Regions from separate parts of the Kitasatospora sp. NPDC101801 genome, predicted to be linked through region 1. Evidence: riboswitches for the same ligand, from Rfam matches in the RefSeq annotation. Region 1 holds a riboswitch; each other region holds the start of a gene.
The links. Region 1 has a riboswitch for cobalamin ahead of ACIRPK_RS09850 (FecCD family ABC transporter permease). Riboswitches for the same ligand answer to the same signal wherever they lie in the genome.
Positions count from the first base shown of each region.

Region 1 (7,690 bases):
TGCAACACGATCGAGGCCACGATCCCGCCACCGATCGACCACAGCAGCGCGGCCACGTAGGGCGCCTGGGTCAGGGCCGGCCCGGCGGGCCGGTCCAGCACCACGGCCAGGTACGCCGTGTACGTCGCGACCGTGACCGCCAGCATGCACCAGGCGCGTTTCTCCTCGACTGCCATCCCACTCCCCCGTGTAAAGAAAACCGGACATCCGCAGTGTCAAGCAAGGCCGACACCATGTCAAGAATTCTGTACACCGCAACCGGGGTGGCACCGACGACGCCGCCCCGGTCCCGTACGGCGGGGACCGGGGCGGCGCGGAGCGAACGGGGTGTCAGACCGTGGCCGGGCGGAGGTCCGGGGCGCTGGTCGGCAGCTTGAGGGCGTCCCGGAGCTTGGTGTCCGCCGGCCCCCGGAGCAGGTCCTCCAGCTCCATCGACTCGTCGGCCAGCAGGTGGGGGTCGGTGCCCTTCCGGATCTTCTCCGCGTGCACGATCACCTGGTCCAGTTCGGCCTGCAGCGGGGCCACCTTCGCCCGGGTCCCGTCCGACCACGGCACGCCGTTCAACCGGCTCTTCTCCGTCTCGGCGGCGCCGATCAGCCTGCGGGCCCAGTCCTGGTAGACGCCCGGGGTGGCGTCTTCGGGCTCGTCCAGCGGCCACTGGTCGACGACCTGGTTCAGCTCAGTGGAGGCGTCCAGGTAGCCGCGCTGCTCGGCCGTCGCGGCGGTGATGTCCTGACGGAGCGTCCGGGTCAGGGCCTCCGTCGACTCGAAGACGCACAGGCCGAACCGCTTGCCGCCCGACCGCCAGGAGGCGCGGTCGGGGTAGAGCGTGGTGACGTCGACACCCCGCGGGACGGCGACGTAGTCCGCCGCGTACTCGTACTGCCGGCCGACGCACCCCTTCGAGATGGTGTCCTGCAGCACCGTCTCCCCCGGGTAGGCGGCGCCCTTGCCCTCGTAACCCGGCACCGGGACCGACCCGAACACCTCGCCGTGGTGCGGCTCGCTGCACGACACCACGGTGAACCGCTGGACCACCTTGCCCTGCTCCTCGGTCCGCTCCTGCACGCAGTCGCCCGGCTCCAGGCTGAAGACGTTGGTGGTGCTCCCGATGTCGTCGAAGTCGCCCTTCGCCACGAACACGCCCGCCATGCCGATGATCAGCAGGCCCCACAGGCAGGAGAGCACGATGCCGGCCACCGCCAGCCCCTTGCCACGCTGCGGACGGCGGCGGATCTGCCCGAGCGCACCGATGCCGAACCCGAGGCCGAGCACCCAGAGGAAGCACCCGAACCCGAGGATGCCGAGCACCAACGAGGTGATCGCCAGCCCGTTGGTCCCCTGCGGTGGCGGCGGCGGCCCGTTCCAGTACCCCTGGCCCCACGCGGCCGGCGCCCCGACGGGGTACCCGGGCGCGGCCGGCGGCGGGTACGCACCGGTCTGGGCGTACGGACCAGTGGGCGGCGCGTACGGATCGGCGGGCGCCGCGTACGGGTTCGCCCCGGCGACCGGCGGCGCGTACGGGTTCGCGTCCGCCGGCGGCGCGTACGGGTTCGCGTCCGCCGGGGGCACGTACGGGGAGCTGTCGGTGGGTGCCGAAGCGGGTGCCGGGGCACCGTCGGAGCCGGACGGCGGGGACCAGGCCGCCGAGCTGTCGCTGCTCGAACTGCTGGACGGGTCGGACTCGGACGACACGGTGGGACTCCCCCGGAGCTGCGGCGCCGGCGGGTCCGACGGCTGCGCGAATATAGCGGATCATCAGACCGCGCTCCCAATGGGATTCCGCCCTGCGGGACGGCTGTCGGTACCAGGCCGTACGCTCACGTCCCATGACGAGCACCCCTGCGGCCATCGGCTGGACGGCCACCGGTCTGCGCTGGCGCGACGGCCTGCCCCGGCTCACCGCGATCGGCGGGGCCCGGGTGCTGGAGCGCGAGGTCGCCGCCGGTACCCGGATCGGCTGGACGGTGCTCGGCCCACGCCGCTGCGTCGGGGTGCGGACGGCCCACCGGCACCACCCGTGCCCGCTCGCGGCCGAGCTGGAGCCGAGCGGGAAGGCGGGCCAGTGCCCGTCCTGCCAGGACGCCGACCAGGGGCTGGCGCTGGCCCGGGATCAGATCCTCGACGACGGGCGGACGTACCGGCTCTACCTCGCCTGGTTCGGGCCGGGGCTGGTCAAGGTCGGGCTGACCGCCGAGCAGCGCGGCACCGCCCGGCTGGTCGAGCAGGCCGCCCTGGCCTGGACGTTCGTCGCCCGGGGGTCACTGCCGAGCATCCGTCGGGCCGAGCTGACGGTGGCCCGGTCCGGGCTGGCCAGGGAGCGGTTCACCTCGCGGGCCAAGGTCGGCGGCTGGTGGCGGCTGTCCGCGCCGGACGAGCGGGCGGCGGCGGTGCACGAGCTGCGCGCCCGGGTGCTCCGGGTGCTGGCCGGCCACGGCGTCGAGCTCTTCCCCGCCGATCCGGTGACCGACCAGGTGGCCCTGTTCGGCCTGACCGCCGGGCCGCCCGCCGCGTACCGCGAGATCACCGCGCTCGGCCCCGGTGCCACCCTCGGCGGCACCCTGCACGCGCCGATCGGGCGCCACCTGTTCGTGACGCCCGATCAGGCGGACGCTCCCCCGCTGCTGCTGGACACCCGGCTGCTCATCGGCTGGTCCCTGCGGCCCACCCCGCTCGCCCCCTGCACCGGGCTCGCCGAGCAGCTCAGGGCACGGCCGGTCGAGCAGGCCGCCCTGTTCTGAGCAGTGGCGTCAGGGCGCGGGCACCGTCCGGAGGTAGGCCGCGAGCCGGGAGATCGCCGACGGGTTGCGCGGGCTCTCCACCAGGTCGACGTAGTCCAGCACGAAGATCCGGTCGTTCCGGACGGCCGAGACGTTGGCCAGCGGCGGGTACGACTTGAGGAACTGCCGCTTGGCGTCCGCGCCGGTCTCCCCGTAGTTGTTGATCACGATCACCTCGGGGTCCCTGGCCACCACGCTCTCCCACCCGACCGTGGTCCAGGAGTCGTCCAGGTCACCCATCACGTTCCGCCCGCCGGCCTTGCCGATGATCTGCTCGGGCGCCGCGAACCGGCCGGAGGTGAACGGCTTGTCCTGGCCGCTGTCGTACAGGAAGACGCTCGGCCGCCGGGCGGGCGCCCCGGCCTCGACCCCGGCCACCTCCGCCTGGAACTCCGCGATCAGCTGCCGGGCCTTCGGCTCGACGTCGAAAATCTTCCCGAGGTTGGCCAGGTCGGTGTAGAGCGCGTCCAGCGGCGGCATCACCCCGCGCGCCTTCTCCTTGCCGTTCCGGCAGGACTCGGTGAGGGTGTAGGCGCCGACCCCGAGCTTGCCCAGGCCCTCGGGGGTGAGCCCGGTGGTGTCGTTCCAGCCGTAGTTCCAGCCCGCGAAGACCAGGTCGGCCTTGGCGTCCAGCACCAGTTCCTTGGTGATCTCCTTCTTGGACAGCCACTTGGTGCGGTCGTACTCCGCCGCCCAGGGCACCTTCGCCAGGTCGCCCTTCTCGTCCGGCATCACGTAGCCCGCCATCCGGTCGGCCAGGCCGAGCGACAGCATCAGCTCGGTGATGCCGATGTCGTTCGTCACCACCCGGGCCGGCTTGTGGTGGTACGTCAGCGGGGTGCCGCAGTTGTCGACGGTGACGGGGTAGTGCGCCGAACCCGCGCTCTCCGCCGAGGGGGTGACCTCGGCGCCGCAGGCGGTCAGGCCCAGGGCGAGCACGGCGGTGGCGGCCAGGGTACGGCGGGGGCTGATGAACACGACAGGATTCCCTTTCACGGGTGCAGACGGTCGAAGAGCAGTTGGACGGCGCCGGTCACCGGGTGCCGCACCGGGTGGCCCCGGACCCCGAACACCTCGGCGAGCAGGTCGGGCGAGAGCACCTCCCCGGGCGGCCCCGAGGCGACGATCCGGCCGGCCGCGATCACGTACAGCAGGTCGCAGTGCGCCGCCGCGAGGTTGAGGTCGTGCAGCGCCGTCAGCACGGTCAGGCCGCTGGAGCGGACCAGCGAGAGCACCTCCAACTGGTGCGCGATGTCCAGGTGGTTGGTGGGTTCGTCCAGCACCAGCACCGCCGGCTGCTGGACCAGCGCCCGGGCGATCAGCACCCGCTGCTTCTCGCCGCCCGAGAGGCTCAGGAAGCCCCGCCCGGCCAGGTGCTCCGCGCCGACCTCGGCCAGCGCCCGCGCGCAGCCCACCGCCTCGTCCGGGCCCGGCCCGCCGAAGCCGCGCCGGTGCGGCAGCCGGCCCATCCCGACCACCTCGGCGACGGTGAAGTCGAACTCCGCCACCGTCTCCTGCGGCAGCGCGCCGACCCGGAGCGCGCCCTCCCGGGGCGTCAGGCCGTGCAGGTCGTCGCCGTCCAGCCGGACGGTGCCGGCCACCGGGCGCAGCGCCCGGTAGACGCACCGCAGCAGGGTGGACTTCCCGCTGCCGTTCGGCCCGACCAGGCCGAGCACCTGCCCGCTCGCGGCCCGTACGGTGACCTCGTGCACCAGCCTGGTCCCGGCCAGCTCGACCGAGACCTCCTCGATGTCGACCCGCATCAGCGTCCCCTCCCCCGGGCGGCCATCAGCGGCCGCCGAAGCTGTAGCTGCGCCGCCGCATCAGCAGCAGGAAGCACGGCACCCCGAGCACGGCGGTGACCACCCCGACCGGCAGTTCGGCCGGGGCCAGCAGCAGCCGGGAGACGATGTCCACCCAGACCAGCAGCACCGCGCCGAGCAGCGGAGCCACCGTCAGCACCCGCCGGTGGTCGGCCCCGACCAGCATCCGGGCCAGGTGCGGGACCATCAGCCCGACGAAGCCGATCGCTCCGCTGACCGCGACCACCGTGCCGGTGACGGCGGCGGTGACCACGAACAGCGCCCGGCGCAGCCGGGCGGCGTCCACGCCGAGCGCGGCGGCGGTCTCGTCGCCCATCGCCAGCACGTCCAACTGCCCGGCCGAGTACCGCAGGTAGCCGAAACCGGCCAGCACGGTGCCGGCCGCGATCGGGACGGCGGCCCAGGTGGCGCCGCCCAGGCTGCCGAGCAGCCACATCATCGCCGTCCGGGCCGCCTCGCCGCGTTCGGCGGAGAACACCATCAGCGAGGTGACGGCGGAGAACCCGTACGCGAGCGCGGTGCCGGTGAGCACCAGGCGCAGCGGGGTGAGGCCCTCGGCGGTCCTGGCCACCGCGTAGACCAGCACCATGGCGGCCAGCGCGGAGGCGAACGCGGAGGCGGAGAGCGCCCAGACGCCGAGCGAGGCGAACGCGCCGAGCAGCAGGACGGCGTTGGCGCCGACGGCCGCACCGGAGGAGATCCCGAGCACGAACGGGTCGGCGAGCGCGTTCCGCACCATGGCCTGGACGGCGACGCCGGTCACCGACAGCCCGGCCCCGACCACGGCCGCCAGCACCGTCCTGGGCAGCCGGATCTCCCACACGATGGTGTAGCCGGCCAGTTGGTCGGCGCTGATCCGACCACCCGTCAGACCGGCCCGCAGGTACTCCACCACCGCTCCCCAGCCGATCCCGGACGAGCCCAGCGCGACGCCGCAGACCAGCGAGACCAGCAGGGCGACGGCCAGCCCGGCGGCCAGCACCGGGGTCCGGGCGGGCGGGTGGGCGGCGGCCTTCGGCGTCGGTGCGGCTACGGCGGTGCTCACGGCTGCCTTCGGTCGGGCCGCGGGCGTACGGGACGACGCGCCGGGGCCGCCCGGTCGGCGCGGACCTCGGGTCCGAGCGGGCGTGCCGTGCCGCATCCCCTCGCAGTCCGCGGCGAGTTGTCGGGAGGTCAGCGCCGCCGAGGGCGATCGGGCTCACGGACCCTCAGGGGCCCGTCCACCGTTGCGGGTCAGCGCCGGACTTCCACCGGACTTTCCCCTCGGGACGCTCTCGCAGCATAACAACACCGCCCGCCCCGGTAAGGGTCCAACAGCTGTGGTGCCCGGCACACCCGCGCGCTCCCGCCGACCCGGTCGAGCGGGCGCACCCGCTACCGGGTCTCCTCCTTCTACGACCTGGACGGCAGCCGGCCCGACGCCTGGCGCTGCCTGGTCGAGGTCCAGGACCCGGACCTGCCCGCCGACCCGTCCGGCTAGCGCTGACGGTCCGTCATCGGCACACCGTCCGGCGGCGACTGCCTCCTCGGCACCCCTTCCGGCAGCGTGCACGGATCGCCATGCTGGGCACCATGAGCGAAGCCGAGGACGGCGGCGTCTTCCGCTGGGAGACCTACCGAAGCAAGTACGAGGGGCAGTCCGACCGGGGCGACTACGTAGTCGTCACCGTGGGACACGTGCTGACCGTCGGGGCGGTGGCGGTCGCCGCGCCCTGGGCGGCCCTGGTGCTGGGCGGGATCCTCGCGACGTTCTGGGGCGTGCTGCTGGTGCCGCCTTGGCTGCGCGAGCGGAGGGCCGTCGAGTGGGCCGAGATCCGGCCGGGGCCCCCGCCGGTGCTCGTGCTGGTGCGGGTCGACGGCCGGGAGAGCAGCCACCCCCTCGACTCGGTCGGCCGGCTACAGCTGATCCGTACCGGGCACCGGTCCATGGACAATCCCGACGGCGGCCAGCGGGTGCTCGAACTGCAGGTGGGCGGCAAGGTCCACCGCACCCGGGCCGCGTTCGACCATCCGGAGCACGACCCGGGCCTGCTGGCGGCGGAACTGCGCCGGGCCTGCCCCGGTGCCGTCGTGGCGGAGTACGCGGACCGGAGGACGTGGGTGTCGGACAGCGAGTGATCGCCCCACCGCACTCAGGTCAGTACGGTGCTGCGCAGCAGGTGACCGCGCAGCGCATCCTGGTCGATCTCGACGCCGAGGCCGGGGCCGGTCGGCACGGCCACCGTTCCGTCCTGGGCGCGGATCGGCGGCTGCACCACGTCCGTGCGGAAGTACCGGTCGGAGCCGGAGAGGTCACCGGGCAAGGTGAAGCCGGGCAGCGCGGCCAGGGCGAGGTTCGCCGCCCGGCCGATGCCGAACTCGTGCATCCCGCCGCACCAGACCGGCACGCCCGCCTGCTCGCACAGGTCGTGGACGGCGCGGGCCTCGGTCAGACCGCCGAGGCGGGAGACCTTGATGTTGACGATCCGTCCGGCCCCCAGGGCGAGCGCGGTCCGGGCGGTGTGCACGGTGGTGACGGACTCGTCCAGGCAGACCGGGGTGGCCAGTTCGCGCTGCAGGCGGGCGTGCGCCAGCAGGTCGTCGGCGGGGAAGGGCTGCTCGATCATCGCCAGGCCGAGACCGTCCAGCTCCCGCAGCACCGCGTGGTGCGAGGGGTGGTCCCGGTAGGCGCCGTTGGCGTCCACCTGGAGCGGGGTGTCCGGGAAGCGCTCGCGGACGGCGGCCACCGGGGCGGTGTCCCAGCCGGGGGCGATCTTGAGCTTGACCCGCCGGTAGCCCTGCGCCACGTACCGCTCGACCTGGGCGAGCAGCTCCTCGACGCCGGGCTCGATGCCGAGGCTGACCCCGACCGGGACGGCGGCCGCGGTGCCACCGAGGGTGTCGGCCAGCGAGCGGTCCTGCCGGCGGGCGAACAGGTCCCAGCAGGCGATGTCCAGCGTCGCCCGGGCGAACCGGTTGCCCTGGATGTGGCCCCAGGCCGTCGGCAGGTCAGTGGGGTGCTGCCAGGCGACGCCCAGCAGGGCCGGGGCGAAGTAGTCGGTCAGGGCGTTCCAGCAGCTGCGGAGGTTCTCCGGCCCGTAGAACGGG
Region 1 is NZ_JBIWML010000005.1:134,223-141,912, forward strand. It holds gene ACIRPK_RS09825 (hypothetical protein) at 1-176, opposite strand, end outside; gene ACIRPK_RS09830 (DUF4190 domain-containing protein) at 331-1,695, opposite strand; gene ACIRPK_RS09835 (DUF2797 domain-containing protein) at 1,830-2,741, shown strand; gene ACIRPK_RS09840 (ABC transporter substrate-binding protein) at 2,751-3,758, opposite strand; gene ACIRPK_RS09845 (ABC transporter ATP-binding protein) at 3,773-4,543, opposite strand; gene ACIRPK_RS09850 (FecCD family ABC transporter permease) at 4,569-5,648, opposite strand; cobalamin riboswitch at 5,773-5,894, opposite strand; partial or broken gene ACIRPK_RS09855 (short-chain dehydrogenase) at 5,985-6,083, shown strand; gene ACIRPK_RS09860 (hypothetical protein) at 6,176-6,721, shown strand; gene menC (o-succinylbenzoate synthase) at 6,736-7,690, opposite strand, start outside.

Region 2 (7,690 bases), on a different contig from region 1:
GCCTCGCTGGCCACCGTCGCCGCCTTCGGCCTGGTCCACGTCGGCGAGCAGTGGGACGAGGAGGACGGCCGCGAGCTGATCTACGAACTCCCCACCCCGGCGGCGTAGTCGGCGGCGGCCCGGACGAACCGTGCGGCGAGTTCGGGTGCCCCGGCCCAGTGCAGGTGCAGGTACGAGGCGTGCACCGAGCCGCTCACGAAGCCTTCGGTGCAGGCCCCGGCCGGGCCCCGCCAGCCCCAGGCGGGCGGCTCGCCCGCGCCCGGCTCGCAGACCGTCCGGTGGAACTCGTGCCCGCGCAGCCGCGAGCCGGTCGGCGCCAGCACGCTGTCGGTGAGCGCGACCGCCTCCCGGTAGCCCAGGGTGAGCCGTTCGGTCATCCGGGCGGTGGTCGGCAGCACGCCGCACATCGGCGCGCCGTCCAACTCCTTTCCCAGGTACAGCAGTCCGGCGCACTCGGCGCTGACCGGCGCCCCGGCGGCGGCCAGCGCGGCGATCGAGGCGCGCAGCCCGGCGTTCGCGCTGAGCTCCTTGACGTACATCTCCGGGAAGCCGCCGCCGATCACCAACCCGGCCGCGCCCGCCGGGAGTTCCGGGGCGTGCAGCGGGTCGAACGGGACCACCTCGGCCCCCGCCGCCGCCAGCAGCTCGGCGTTCTCCGCGTACGAGAAGGAGAACGCCGCACCGGCCGCCAGCGCGACCCGGGGCCGGCCGGGCACCGGCTCCACCTCGGCGGCGGCCGACCACGGCTCGGCGTCCAACGGCGGTGCGCTGCGGGCCAGTTCGAGCAGCGCGTCCAGGTCGACCGAGGCGCCGATCAGCTCGCCCATGTCCCGGACCGCGCGCAGCGCGTCCGCCGACCGCTCGACGGCCGGGATCAGGCCCAGGTGCCGGGACGGCGTGGCGACGGCGGCCGAACGCCGGACGCAGCCGAGCACCTGGACCCCGCCGCCCTCCTCCAGCGCCTCCCGGAGCAGCTGCTCGTGCCGGTCCGAGGCGACCCGGTTGAGGATCACCCCGGCCAGCCTGACCTCCGGGTCCCAGGAGGCGAAGCCGTGCACCAGCGCGGCCACCGAGCGGGACTGCGAGGAGGCGTCCACCACCAGCACCACCGGCGCCCGGAGCAGCTTGGCGACATGGGCCGTGGAGGCCAGTTCGCCCCGCCCGGCGGCGCCGTCGTAGAGCCCCATCACGCCCTCCACCACGGCCACGTCGGCCCCGGCCGCCCCGTGCAGGAACAGCGGGGCGACCCGGTCGGGCCCGCACATGAAGGCGTCCAGGTTGCGGCCCGGGCGCCCGGCGGCGAGCGCGTGGTAACCGGGGTCGATGTAGTCGGGGCCGACCTTGTGCGGGGAGACCGCCAGGCCACGGGCGGCCAGCGCGGCCATCAGGCCGGTGGCCACGGTGGTCTTGCCCGCGCCCGAGGAGGGCGCGGCGACGACGAGACGGGGGATGTTCAACGGACTACCACTCGATACCGCGCTGGCCCTTGCGGCCGGCGTCCATGGGGTGCTTCAGCTTGGTCATCTCGGTGACCAGGTCGGCCAGTTCGAGCAGCTCGTCCTTGGCGTACCGGCCGGTGATCACCACGTGCTGGTTGCCGGGGCGGTTGCGGAGCACCTCGACCACCTCGGCCACGTCGACCCAGCCCCAGTGCATGGGGTAGGTGAACTCGTCCAGTACGTAGAAGCGGTACGTCTCGGCGGCCAGGTCGCGCTTGACCTGCTCCCAGCCCTCCTTGGCCGCCTCCTCGCTGGACTCGACCATGTCGGCGGAGCGCTGGACCCAGGACCAGCCCTCGCCCATCTTGTGCCAGGCGACCGTGCCGCCCTCGCCGGAGGCGCCGAGCACCTTGAGCGCGTTCTCCTCGCCGACCTTCCACTTGGCCGACTTGACGAACTGGAACACCCCGACCGGCCAGCCCTGGTTCCAGGCCCGCAGCGCCATCCCGAAGGCGGCGGTGGACTTGCCCTTGCCGGGGCCGGTGTGCACGGCGGTGATCGGCTGGGTGCGGCGCTGACGGGTGGTCAGGCCGTCGTCGGGGACGGTCTCGGGCTTTCCCTGCGGCATGGTCAGGCGGCCTTTCGGATCGAGGCGGAGGAGGGCCGGTGCGCGTGCACCAGGGCGGCGACGCCCTCGGCCCTGAGGTCGTCCAGGGTGACGGCGGAGGCGTTCAGCTGGGCCGCCAGGGTGTGCGCCAGACCGAGCCGGACGTGGCCGGACTCGCAGTCCAGCACCACGCTCGCCACGCCCTGGGCGGCCAGCAGCCCGGCCGCCCGGCCGGCCTGCGGCAGCGCGTCCTTGCCGCCGGTGGCCCGGCCGTCGGTGACCACCACCAGCAGCGGGCGGCGGTGCGGGTCGCGCATCCGCTCCACCCGGAGCGTCTCGTGTGCCCGGAGCAGCCCGGCGGCCAGCGGGGTCCGTCCGCCGGTGGGCAGCTGTGCCAGCCGGGCCGCGCCGACCTCGACCGAGGAGGTCGGCGGCAGCGCCAGCTCGGCGCCGCTGCCCCGGAAGGTGATCATGCCGATCTTGTCCCGCCGCTGGTAGGCGTCCATCAGCAGCGAGAGCACCGCGCCCTTGACGGCGGTCATCCGCTGCCGGGCCGCCATCGACCCCGAGGCGTCCACCACGAACAGCACCAGGTTGGACTCCCTTCCCTGGCGCACCTGTTCCCGGAAGTCGTCCTTGCGCAGCACCAGCGCCCTGGAGTCCCGTCCGCGCGCCGCCTGGTGCGGTGCGGCGGCCTGCAGGGTGGCGCTCAGGTGCAGCCGGCTCAGCGGGCCCTGCGGCCGGCGCGAGCGGATGGTGTGCCCGCCGTCGGTCTCGGCGGGGGAGCGGCGCCCCTGGGCGCCCTTGCCGGTGCCCGGCACCTTGAACAGCCGGGTCCGGTACGGCTCCCCGGCCGAGGCCACCGGGGCCTTGCTGCCGCCGCCCTGCGCCTGCGACGGCAGCTCCGGCTCCCCGGCGGGCTCCTCGGCGGCCGACGGGCCGTCCGGGGCGTCGCCCTGCGGTTCGGGGGCGCCGCCGCCGTCCGGGCCGCCGTCGGGGTCGGGGTCGGGGCCGTCGTCCTCCGGGCCCTCGGCGTGCTCGTCCAGGGTGCGGTCGAGCTGCTCCTCGTCCAGCCCGGGGGCGTCGAACGGGTTGCGCCGCCGACGGTGCGGCAGAGCCAGCTGGGCGGCCTTGCGGACGTCCTGCTCGCTCACCTCGGTCCGGCCCTCCCAGGCGGCCAGCGCGACGGCGGTCCTGGCCATCACGATGTCCGCGCGCAGCCCGTCCACCTCGAACGCCGCGCAGACGGCGGTGATCTGACGCAGCGCCACATCGGGCAGCAGCACGCTCGGCAGCAACTCCCGGGCGGCGGTGATCCGTTCGGCCAGCTCCCGCTCCTCGGCCGCGAACCGGGCCGCGAAGCCGTCCGGGTCGGCGTCGTACGCCAGCCGGCGGCGGACCACCTCGGCCCGCTCGCCCGGCTCCCGGGTGGCGGCGATCTCCACGGTGAGGCCGAACCGGTCCAGCAGCTGCGGCCGCAGCTCACCCTCCTCCGGGTTCATCGTGCCGACCAGCAGGAAGCGGGCCGCGTGCCGGACCGAGACGCCCTCCCGCTCGACGTACGAGCGGCCCATCGCGGCGGCGTCCAGCAGCAGGTCCACCACGTGGTCCTGGAGCAGGTTCACCTCGTCGATGTAGAGCACGCCCCGGTGCGCCTTGGCCAGCAGGCCGGGCTCGTACGCCTTGACGCCCTCGGCCAGCGCGCGCTCCAGGTCGAGCGAGCCGACGATCCGGTCCTCGGAGACGCCGACCGGCAGCTCCACCAGGTGCGCCGGGCGGCGGTCGCCTCCGGCCGGGGTGTGCGGGCCGTCCGGGCAGCCCTGGTCGGGGGAGGCCGGGTCGCAGGAGAACCGGCAGCCGGGCACGGTGTCGATCGAGGGCAGCAGCCCGGCCAGGGCCCGCACCATGGTCGACTTGGCGGTGCCCTTCTCGCCGCGCACCAGCACCCCGCCGACGGCCGGCGAGACGGCGTTCAGCAGCAGCCCGAGCCGCAGGTCGGCCATGCCGACGATCGCGGTGAAGGGGTAACGCACGTCGGTCATCGGTCGGTCTCCGTAGCTCGGGGCGCCCCGGGTGGGACGAACGGCAGGTGGGCGGGCGCGCCGCCCTCGATCAGCTTCCACAGTGCGTCGGTGTCGGCGTGCTCCTCGATCAGGTCGCCCAGCCGGTCCAGGCGTTCCTCCCGGGCGGCGGCGAACGAGGTGTCGGGGGCCGGGACGAAAGCCCGGCCCGCCTGCTCGGCCACCTCGCGCAGCAGCGCCCGGCGGAAGCCGTCGTTCTCCAGCGCGCCGTGCCAGGTGGTGCCCCGGACCGAGCCGACCCGGCAGCCGTCCAAGAAGGGCTCCCCGCTCTCGACCGTCACCACGCCGTGGTGGATCTCGTACCCTTCGACCCGCTCGCCGAAAGCCTCGCCGACCGGTCGGGCCAGCACCTTCTCCCGGCCGAACACCACCCGGGTCGGCAGCAGGCCGAGGCCCTGGACGGTGCCCGCCCTGGACTCCACCTGATCCTCGATCACCTGACCGAGCATCTGGTACCCGCCGCAGACCCCGAGCACCGGCCGGCCGGCCGCCGCCCGCGCCTTCAGCACCGGCTCCAGACCGCGTTCGCGCAGCCAGGCCAGGTCCGCCACGGTGGCCCGGGTGCCGGGCAGCACCACCAGATCCGCGTCGGCCAGCTCCTCGGCCCGGGTGGCCCAGCGGACCAGCACCCCGGGCTCCTGGGCCAGCGCGTCCAGGTCGGTGAAGTTGGACAGCCTCGGGAAGCGGACCACCGCGACCCGCAGCACGTCGGCGCCGACCGGGCCGCGCACCGAGCCCCGGTCCACCACGGTGGTCAGGTCGAGCGAGTCCTCGGCGTCCAGCCACAGCCCGGACAGCATCGGCAGGGTGCCCAGTACCGGACGGCCCGTCAGCTCGCGCAGCATCTCGAGCCCGGGCGCCAGCAGCCGGGCGTCGCCCCGGAACTTGTTCACGAACCAGCCCGCCACCAGCGCCTGGTCCTCGGCCGAGAGCAGCGCCAGCGTCCCGTACATCGCGGCGAACACCCCGCCCCGGTCGATGTCGCCGACCACCACCACCGGCAGCTTCGCCGCCGTGGCCAGGCCCATGTTGGCGATGTCCCGGTCCCGCAGGTTGATCTCGGCGGGGGAGCCCGCGCCCTCGCAGACCACCACCTCGTACCGGCTGCGCAGGTCGGCCAGGCACTCCAGGGCCCGCTCCAGCAGCACCGGCTTGCGCTCGCGGTAGTCCAGCGCGCCGACCTCGGCGATCGCCCGGCCGAGCAGCACCACCTGACTGCGGCCGTCCGCACCGGGCTTGAGCAGCACCGGGTTCATCGCCGCCTCCGGCTCCACCCGGGCGGCCTGCGCCTGCATCGCCTGCGCCCGGCCGATCTCGGCGCCGTCGGCGGTGACGAAGGAGTTCAGCGACATGTTCTGCGCCTTGAACGGCGCGACCCTGACGCCCTGTCGGGCCAGCCAGCGGCAGATGCCCGCGGTGACCACGCTCTTGCCCGCGTCCGAGGTCGTTCCGGCGACCAGCAGCGAACCGCTCACGACTTCCTCCACGCGTACAGGGCCCGGCCGGTCACGGTGACCGCCAGTGCCAGGACTCCGACCCGCCGGGACAGCGTGCAGGCCCGTTCGATGTCGTCGACCGTCACCGGCCGCAGCTCGCCGCCGAGCACCGGCCGGTGCTCGACCCGCTCCCCGTACCGCAGGGTGCCACCCAGCCGGACCCCGAGCGCCCCGGCGAAGGCCGACTCGGCCTGCCCCGCGTTCGGGCTCGGGTGTGACGAGCCGTCACGGCGCCAGACCCGCCAGGCGGTGGCAGGCTCGGGGGCCGCCGCCACCGTGAGCAGCGCGGTCAGCCGGGCCCCCGGCCAGCCCGCCAGGTCGTCCAGCCGGGCCGACGCCCAGCCGAACCGCAGGTGGCGCGGGGAACGGTGCCCGACCATCGCGTCCAGGGTGTTGACGGCCCGGAACGCGAGCAGGCCCGGCGTACCGGCCAGCGCGCCCCAGGTGAGCGCGTTCACCACGGCGTCGGCGGTGTTCTCGGCGACCGACTCCACCACGGCCCGGGCGATCGCGGGCCCGTCCAGCGCGCTCGGGTCCCGGCCGCACAGGTGCGGCAGCCGCTCCCGGGCGGCCGCGAGATCGTCCGCCCGGAGCGAGCGGCCGATGGTGCGGGCCTCCCGGGTCAGCGAGGTGCCGCCCAGCACCGTCCAGGTCGCGGCGGCCGCCAGGCCGGCCCGGGCCAGCGGCGCCCGGCGCAGGGCCCGTTCGGCGAGCACCGCCCCGGCCGCGACGGTGCCCACACAGGCGGCGGTGTACGCGGCCCCGGCCGCCCGGTGGTCACGCCAGAGCCGGCCCTCGAGCCGGGACGCGGCGGAGCCGAAGACGGCGACGGGGTGACCCCGCCGGGGATCGGCGAACCTCGCGTCGGCCAGGTACCCGGCGACGGACCCGAGCAGGAAGGGGAGCGCGGGGGTCAGTCGGCGCACGACGGGGGCGGGTCGGCTCGGTTCAGGGCTGCCGGCATGGGCGTGCGTGTCCTCACTCAGGGTCCGCGCCCTGGATCGACGTACCGGGGGCGAGAGTCTCCTGGCTTCCGGGTCGGACACACCCCCGGGCCTTCCAACAGCCGCATCGGCGGGCCGTCGTGACCATGGGTCGAGGGTGCTCCCCGGTGACAGTGGCGGGACCGCGCCGGACTCGCACCGGCTTCCTCTGTTTGCCTCCGTTTGGCTGAAAGATCCCATCACGTGGCCGGACCGGCAGTCAACAAAGGGTGCGGAGGGCTTGGTCACACGTCTGTTCGCCCCACCGCGCGGGGCGCTCCCGGGCGGGTGAAGCTGGCCCTGGCGCGGCGTGGGTCCGCGACCGGACTGGAGGACGGTCATGACCGATCTCGGCAAGCTTCTCGGGGGTCTGCTCGGCGGCACGGGCGGCGGTGCCGCCGGCGGCGGGGGGAACCTGCTCGCCCTGCTGCTCGGCGCACTCGGCAGCGGCCAGGGGGCGGCTGGCGGTCTCGGCGCACTGCTCCAACAGCTCACCCAGGGCGGCCTCGGCTCCCAGGCCCAGTCCTGGGTCGGCACCGGTGACAACCACCCGGTCTCCGGCGCGGAGCTCGCCGCCGCCCTGCCCGACCGCGAACTGGACGCCCTGGCCCAGCAGTCCGGCCTCTCCCGCGACGAACTCACCCAACGCCTCGCCGCCCAGCTCCCCACCGCCGTCGACCAGCTCACCCCCACCGGCGAAGTCCCCACCCCGGCCACCCTCGACGAGCTCTTCGGCAAGCAGAACTGACGCCCCGCTCCGCCGCGCGGGCGCACGTGGTGCACCACCAGGGGCTCGGAGCTGTGCTGTTGTGCGGCTCCGCCGCATGGGCGCCGCCGACCTTTTGGCAGGTGCTTCGGAAGAGTCAGGGGCTCGGGGAACTGCGACGCCGGCCTTTGCAAGGTGATCGCTGCGTGGGTGGTCAGGGACTTTCGCAGTGACCCGAGCGCCAGATCTCCTCGCAGTTCCCCGAGCCCCTGGGTAGTTGACGGCTGGGCGCCTGCCTACGGCGCAGCCCCGAGCCCCTGGGTAGTTGACGGCTGGGCGCCTGCCTACGGCGCAGCCCCGAGCCCCTGGGTAGTTGAC
Region 2 is NZ_JBIWML010000006.1:201,736-209,425, forward strand. It holds gene ACIRPK_RS11365 (GNAT family N-acetyltransferase) at 1-108, shown strand, start outside; gene ACIRPK_RS11370 (cobyrinate a,c-diamide synthase) at 81-1,457, opposite strand; gene cobO (cob(I)yrinic acid a,c-diamide adenosyltransferase) at 1,462-2,067, opposite strand; gene ACIRPK_RS11380 (putative cobaltochelatase) at 2,070-4,088, opposite strand; gene ACIRPK_RS11385 (cobyric acid synthase) at 4,085-5,602, opposite strand; gene ACIRPK_RS11390 (cobalamin biosynthesis protein) at 5,599-6,540, opposite strand; cobalamin riboswitch at 6,641-6,803, opposite strand; gene ACIRPK_RS11395 (YidB family protein) at 6,947-7,354, shown strand.
Region 2: linked by a shared signal. The riboswitch ahead of ACIRPK_RS11390 (cobalamin biosynthesis protein) and the one ahead of ACIRPK_RS09850 (FecCD family ABC transporter permease) in region 1 are both predicted to bind cobalamin.

Region 3 (7,690 bases), on a different contig from region 1:
CACCGCCCAGAGCGCGAGCGCGAGTTCGGCGCTCTCCCCGCCGGTCACCCAGGGCCGGTCGCTGACGCAGCGGACCCCGAGGCCGGGCACCACGAAGCGCTCCCAGTCCCGTTCGATCCGGGCCACCGCCGCCGGGCCGCGCAGCGCGGTGCCGAGCACGGGGTAGTACCAGTCCATCGAGTAGCGGTCCTTGTCGAGGAACCGCTCCGGGTGGTGGGTGATCGCGTGCCGGAGCCGTCCGGCCGCCAACTCCCAGTCCGGCTGCGGCTCTTCGAGGTAGTCCGCGATGGCGAGACCGCACCGCAGGGCGTGCAGGATGCTGGACGAGCCGGTCAGCAGCGCCTCCTGCGGCGCGCTGCCGTCCTCGTCCTGCCGCCAGGCGATCGGGCCGCCCGGCAGCCGCAGCCCGACCGTGAAGTCCAGTGCCCGGCGGACAGTGGGCCAGATCCAGTCCAGGAAGGCGTCGTCACCCGAGGAGAGGTGGTGGTGCCAGACGCCGACCGCCAGGTAGGCGCAGAAGTTGGTCTCCTTGGCCCGGTTGGTCACCTCGCCGTCCACGTACGCCGCGTACCAGGAGCCGTCGGCGTTCTGCCGGGCCGCCAGCCAGCGGTACGCCGCCTCGGCGGCGGCGTGTTCGCCCGCCGTGTCCAGCGCCATCGCGGCCTCGGTGTGGTCCCACGGGTCCAGGTGGCCGCCGCCGAACCACGGGATGGCGCCGTCGGGCTGCTGGTCGGCCAGGATCGAGCGCACCGTGTCGGCGGCCTGACGGGCGTCCAGCACCCCGTCCAGCAGCAGCGCCTCCGGGATGGCGGCGGTCACGAGCCGGCCCGTCGCGGCTTGCCGGCGTACACCACGAAGCTCTTGCCGAGCACCGGGTTGAGCGCCTTCTCGGCCGCCTTGGTGATCTTCGAGATCACCGGGGTGCCGATGATGTCCCAGACCAGCAGCTGGTGGTAGGCCCGGACCGGCAGCGCCTTGTCGTTGTTGACGCCGACGGCGCACTTGATCCACCAGTACGGCGAGTGCAGCGCGTGCGCGTGGTGCTCGCCGTACGGCTCCAGGCCGGACTCCCGCACCTTCTCGACCAGCTCGTCGCCCTTGTAGATCCGGATGTGCCCGCCCTCGACCTCGTGGTACTCGTCGGAGAGCGCCCAGCAGATCTTCTCCGGCAGGTAGCGCGGCACGGTGACGGCCAGCAGGCCGCCCGGCTTGAGCACCCGGACCATCTCGGCCAGCACGCCCTTGTCGTCCGGGATGTGCTCCATCACCTCGGAGATGATGATCTTGTCGAAGGTGTCGTCGTCGAACGGCAGGTTGAGCGCGTCGCCCTCGATCGCCACCGCCGAGGCCCCGGCCGGCGCCTCCCCGGCCTGCTCCATCGCGGCGAACCACTTCTGCACCTCGGCGATCTCCTCGCCGTTCCGGTCCAGGGCCACCACGTTCGCGCCGCGCCGGTAGCACTCGAAGGCGTGCCGGCCCCCGCCACAGCCCAGGTCGAGCACCCGGTCGCCGGGGGCGAGCGGGAAGCGGGAGAAATCGACGGTCAGCACTGCGGGGCTCCCATTCGTTGGTACTCGGCAAAAAAGTGATCGGCCGTCAGGCGGGCCGGTCAGGCGACGTAGCGCCAGCCCGCGCCGGCCCTGGCGCGCTGCCCGGCCCCGGTGGCGATCGCCGCGCGGTAGCGGTCGGCGGTCAGTTCGGCGGCCCGCTGCCAGGTGAACCCGGCCAGCACCCGCTCCCGCCCGGCCGCGCCGAGCTCGGACCGCAGCTCGGGGTCGTCCAGCAGCCGGCCGAGCGCGGCGGCCAGCGCACCGGCGTCGCCGGGCGGCACCGCCAGGCAGGTCTCGCCGTCCGGGCCCGCCACCTCGGGGATCGCGCCGCCGGTGGTGGCGACCAGCGGGGTGCCGGTGGCCATCGCCTCGGCGGCGGGCAGCGAGAAGCCCTCGTACAGCGAGGGCACGCAGGCCACCTCGGCCGAGCGGTACAGGTCGACCAGCTCCTGGTCGGTGAGCCCGGTGCGGAACTCGATCTGCCGCTCCAGGCCGAACCGGCGGACCGCCTCGGCCACCGGGCCCTCGCCGCGCTGCGGCTTGCCGACCACCACCAGGTGCGCGTCCCGCTCGGTGCGCAGCTTGGCCAGCGCCTCGACCAGGTACACCAGGCCCTTCAGCGGGACGTCCGCGCTGGAGGTGGTGACGATCCGTCCGGGCACCCGGGCGATCGCGTCCGAGGGCGACCAGAGCCGGGTGTCGGCGCCGATCGGGACCACCGCGATGTTGCCGGGCGGGGTGCCGAGCTGCTCGGCGATCTCGGCCTTCGAGCTGCCGGAGACGGTGATCACGTGCTCCAGCCGGGCGGCCACCCGGCGCTGCATCCGGGTGAAGGCGTACCAGCGGCGCAGCGACAGCCGCTTCAGCCGGGTCGGCGCGGCGGCCAGCTCCAGCCGGCGGTCCACGGTGATCGGGTGGTGCACGGTGGTGACCAGCGGGAAGCCGTGCCTGGCCAGCCCGAGCAGGCCGTAGCCGAGGGTCTGGTTGTCGTGCACCACGTCGTAGCGGCCCTTGTGCGCGGCCAGGTACTGCCGGGCCCGGAGCGAGAAGGTGAGCGGCTCGGGGAAGCCGCCGGTCCGCATCCCGGCCACCTCCAGCAGGTCGACCAGGCCCCGGTACTCGGTCAGCGCGGGGGTGCGGAACGGGTCGTCGGCGCGGTACAGGTCCAGGCTGGGCAGCTCCACCAGCCGGACGCTGCCGGACCCCTCGACCGGGTCGAGCACCGGGAAGGGCTGGGCCCCGACCACGTCCACGTGGTGCCCGAGCCTGGCCAGCTCGCGGGACAGGTGCCGGACGTAGACGCCCTGGCCGCCGCAGTACGGGTCGCCCCGGTAGGACAGCAGGGCGATCCGCAGCGGTCGCGGCGGCAGCGCGGTCATCCGGGGCTCCTGTCCCCTACTCCCCGGCCTGCGCGGCGGCGGGAAAGTAGATCACGTTTCATGATGGTGGAGCTCGTCATTGGGCTGATCGAACAATGAGAGACCCTGACGATACCGGCCCGCACCCGAGGGCGGCAGATCGCCCCCGCAGAGTGCTACTCACGAGTACGCCGGTACCGGAGGGCTCCATTCTGACCCGTCCGCGGAGCCCGCCCACCCGGCGTTCACTGTGACATAACTCTCGGAGCACCCTCTCGCTGACGTGTCCTCATTTCCCACCCCGTGGTTGAATCGCCTCGATCCGGTCACCCACGCGCGCGCTCAGGGAGCCCCCTTGACCACCACCGCCGCCCTCGGAACCGGGCTCACCCCCCGGCAGGCCGAACGCCGCCGCCGGATCCTGCGGGCCGCCACCGCGCTGGCCGCCCGGGGCGGTTACGAGGCGGTCCAGATGCGCGAGGTGGCGGAGACCGCCGAGGTCGCGCTCGGCACCCTCTACCGCTACTTCCCGTCCAAGGTGCACCTGTTGGTGGCGGTGATGCAGGAGCAGCTCCAGCACCTGCACGAGCAGGTCCGCCGCCACCCGCCGACCGGCGAGGACCCGGCCGGCCGGGTGGCCGAGACGCTCACCCAGGCGTTCCACGCGCTCCAGCGCGAACCCCGCCTCGCCGAGGCGATGGTCCGCGCGCTGTCCTTCGCCGACCGCTCGGTCGGTGCCGAGGTGGACGCCGTCTCGGCCGTCACCTCGGCCATCGTGCTGGACGCCGCGCAGCTCGGCCCCACCCCGTCGCCGGCCCAGCAGGCCGCGCTGCGGGTGATCGCGCACACCTGGCACGCCACCCTGCTGGCCTGGCTCTCCGGCCGCGCCTCGCTCGCCGAGGTCCGCGGTGACCTGCACACCGCCGCCCGGCTGCTGGTGCTCTGACGCCCGGCCGGTACCGGAGCGCGTCCGTCCCGTTCCGGCCGGAAGAACTGGTACCGGTTCCGGTCCCCGGAGCCCCCGGACCGTGTCCGGCCGGGGGGAGTCCGGTCGGACGGTTAGAGTCTTGGACGCAGGATCAACAACTTCATCCGCTCCTCGTGCGGGGGAAGCCGGTGCGACTCCGGCGCTGACCACGCAACCGTCACAGTCGGGATGCCCGCCGGGGAGCGAGCGGCAGTGCCGGGCACCCGGCTCCGTCGAGGTCTACGGGCGGCCCGCCTCGGGCCGCTGCTCCGCTCACCGAAAGGCACGTCGACCCTCATGCTCACCACCGCCCGCACGGGCGCAGCCGCGCTGGCCGCCGCCCTGCTGACCGGCGCCGCCGCCGTCCCCGCCTTCGCGGACACCCCCACCCCCACGCCCGCCGCCGCCCCGGCCGCGCTCTACGGCAAGGGTGACCCGACGTACGACGGCGTCTTTCGGCAGTCGCTGGCCCTCACCGCGCTCGGCTCGGTCAAGGTCGTCCCGTCCGACGCGGCCGTGGTCTGGCTGACGGGTCAGCAGTGCGCGGACGGCGGCTGGGCGCCGTTCCGGTCCGACCCCTCGGTGGCCTGCGACCCCAAGGCCGAGGACAGCAACGCCACCGCGATGGCGATCCAGGCGCTCCAGCAGCTCGGCGGGCACCGGGACGAGGTGACCCGCGGCTCCGACTGGCTGAAGGCCGTGCAGAACGCGGACGGCAGCTGGCCGCTCAACCCCGGCACCCCGGGCGACGCCAACTCCACCGGGCTCGCCGTCAACGCGCTGCTGGCCGCCAACATCGACCCGGCCGCGGTGACCAGGAACGGCAAGAACGCCTACGACGGCCTGGCGCTGTTCCAGCTCGGCTGCGCCGCACCCGCCGAGCAGCGCGGGGCGTTCGCCTACCAGCCGTCCCCGGACGGCTCGCTCAAGGCCAACGACCTGGCCGGCTCGCAGGCGCTGCTGGCCGCGGCCGGCGGCAAGCTGCCGGTCACCAACACCAACCGGGTGGACACCCCGCCCAAGCCGCTGGACTGCGCCACCGCCACGGTCACCGTGCCGCACGCGGACTCCGCCGAGGCGGCGGGCTCGTACCTGGCCGCCCAGCTGGATGCGAACGGGCAGCACCTGATGCAGACCATGCCCGGCGCCGCCGCGACCCCCGACTACACCGCGACCGCCTGGACCGTGCTCGGCCTGGTCCAGTCCGGGCGCCCGGCCACGGCCGCGCCCGCCGCCGAATGGCTGGCCGGCAACGGCCACGACTGGGCCGCCAAGGGCAAGTCCGGCACCGACGCCTCGGCCGCCGCGCTGATGCTGCTGACCGCCGAGGCCGTCCAGCTCGACCCGTACCACTTCGGCGGCACCAACACGGTCCAGCTGCTGATCGACGCGGGCCCGGCGCCGAAGTCCGTCCCGGCCGCCGCGGCCGCGACCGACGCCCGGAACGACAGCGGGGCCACCCGGGCGGACGACGACAACGGCATCTCGCCGGTCTGGCTGGTCGGCATCGGCCTGCTGGTCGGCATCGGCGGCGGCCTGCTGCTCAGCCTCCGGCGCAAGCGCGCGGGCCGGCCCGCCGGTGGCCCGAACAAGACCGACGGCGGCAAGTCCGAGGGCGACGAGCAGAAGTGACCCTCCCGCTCCCCCGGGCGGCGGTGGCCCCGGCCGTCGCCGCCGTGCTGGCCCTGCTGCTCCCGTTCCTGCTCGCCGCACCCGCGCAGGCCACCGGCTACCGCTACTGGTCGTTCTGGAAGTGGTCCGAGAGCGCCTGGGCCTACCAGCAGCAGGGCCCGGTGGTGTACGTGCCGCCGGACGGCGCGGTGGACGGCTGGCGGTTCGCGGTCAGCCCCGACGGTGGGCAGGGCGCCGCCCGGCCGACCGCGGCGGGCGACTTCGGCGCGGTCTGCGCGGACGTGCCGGCCCAGGCCGGGAAGAAGCGGATCGCCGTGGTGCTGGACTTCGGCACCGCCGCCGACGCACCGGCCGGTGAGGCCCCGCCGGCCGCCCGGACGACCTGCGCGGCGGTCCCCACCGCCGCCAGCTCCGCCGAGGTGCTGGCCGCCGTCGCCCCGCCGCTGCGCTACGACTCCGGCGGCATCCTGTGCGCGATCGCCGGCTACCCGCGCGCCGGCTGCGGCGACACCGTCGGGGCCGGGGCCGACTCCGGTGCCAAGGGCGGGAGTCCGGGCCCGTCGGTCGGCCTGCTGGCAGGCGGTGCGGTGATCGTGGTCCTCGCCGCCGGCGCGGTCTGGCAGGCTCGGCGCCGTCGCGACTCCTGAGGTGTCACCCGTGCCCACCACCGGCCGGCTGCGGCCCGCCCGCCCCGTCCGCTCGACCCGCTCCGCGATCGGCCCGCGCCACCTGCACCCCGGTGCCTGGTGGCTCTGGGCGATCGGGCTCGGCGCGGCGGCCTCCCGCACCACCAACCCGCTGCTGCTCCTGCTGATCGTGGCGGTCTCCGGCTACGTGGTCGCGGCCCGCCGCAGCACCGAGCCCTGGGCCCGCTCGTACGCCGCCTTCGTCCGGCTGGCGCTGGTGGTGCTCGGCGTCCGGCTGCTCTTCACGGTCTTCCTCGGCTCCGGGGTCGGCGGCACCCACGTGCTCTTCACGCTGCCCCAACTCCCGCTGCCGGACTGGGCGCAGGGGGTGCGGATCGGTGGCGCGGTCACCCTGGAGGGGCTGCTCTTCTCGCTCTACCAGAGCCTGCGGCTGGCCACCCTGCTGATCTGCGTCGGCGCCGCCAACGCGCTGGCCAACCCGGCCCGGCTGCTGCGCGCCCTGCCCGGCGCGCTGTACGAGGCCGGGGTGGCCGCCGTGGTGGCGCTCACCTTCACCCCCAACCTGGTCGCGGACGTCCGGCGGATCAGGTCGGCCCGCCGGCTGCGCGGCCGCTCCGACCGGGGCCTGCGCTCGCTGCTCAGCGTCGGGCTGCCGGTGCTGGAGTCCGCCCTCGAACGGTCCGTCAGCCTGGCCGCCACCATGGACAGCCGGGGCTTCGGCCGCACCGCCGACCTGCCGCGCCGGGTCACCCGCTCGATCGGCGCGCTCACCCTGGCCGGGCTGGCGGCGGTCTGCGTGGCCTGCTACGGCCTGCTCACCGAGGGCACCGCGCGCTGGGCGCTGCCGGTCCTGCTCGCCGGGCTGGCCGCGCTCGGCGGCGGGCTGCTGCTCGGCGGCCGACGGTCGGTCAGGACCCGCTACCGGCCCGACCCGTGGGCCTGGCGGGAGTGGCTGGTGGCGGGCTCCGGGCTGGCCGTCGCGGCGCTGCTGATCTGGCTCGCCGGCCGCGACCCCGGCGCGTTCAACCCACCGGCCGTACCGCCCACCGCGCCCGAACTCCCGCTGCTGCCCGCGCTCGCCGTGCTGCTCGGCCTGCTGCCCGCCTTCGTCGCCCCCGCCCCGCCCCGTCCCGGAGAACGCCCGTGATCGTCTTCGAACAGGTGTCGGTCCAGTACCACGACGCCGCCGCGCCGGTGCTCGGCGGCCTCGAACTGACCGTCCCCGAGGGGGAGCTCTGCCTGGTGGTCGGCCCGTCCGGGGTCGGCAAGTCCACCCTGCTGGGCGCGGTCAACGGCCTGGTGCCGCACTTCACCGGCGGCGTGCTGCACGGCCGGGTCACCGTCGACGGCCGGGACACCCGCGCGCACCGCCCGCGCGAACTCGCCGACCTGGTCGGCATGGTGGGCCAGGACCCGGTGGCGCACTTCGTCACCGACAACGTCGAGGACGAACTCGCCTACGGCATGGAGTCGTTGGGCATCGCCCCGGAGGTGATGCGGCGCCGGGTGGAGGACACCCTGGACCTGCTCGGCCTG
Region 3 is NZ_JBIWML010000002.1:86,798-94,487, forward strand. It holds gene ACIRPK_RS04645 (prenyltransferase) at 1-819, opposite strand, end outside; gene ACIRPK_RS04650 (class I SAM-dependent methyltransferase) at 816-1,550, opposite strand; gene ACIRPK_RS04655 (glycosyltransferase family 4 protein) at 1,610-2,929, opposite strand; gene ACIRPK_RS04660 (TetR family transcriptional regulator) at 3,264-3,854, shown strand; cobalamin riboswitch at 3,960-4,091, shown strand; gene ACIRPK_RS04665 (prenyltransferase/squalene oxidase repeat-containing protein) at 4,173-5,507, shown strand; gene ACIRPK_RS04670 (SCO2322 family protein) at 5,504-6,154, shown strand; gene ACIRPK_RS04675 (energy-coupling factor transporter transmembrane component T) at 6,156-7,301, shown strand; gene ACIRPK_RS04680 (ABC transporter ATP-binding protein) at 7,298-7,690, shown strand, end outside.
Region 3: linked by a shared signal. The riboswitch ahead of ACIRPK_RS04665 (prenyltransferase/squalene oxidase repeat-containing protein) and the one ahead of ACIRPK_RS09850 (FecCD family ABC transporter permease) in region 1 are both predicted to bind cobalamin.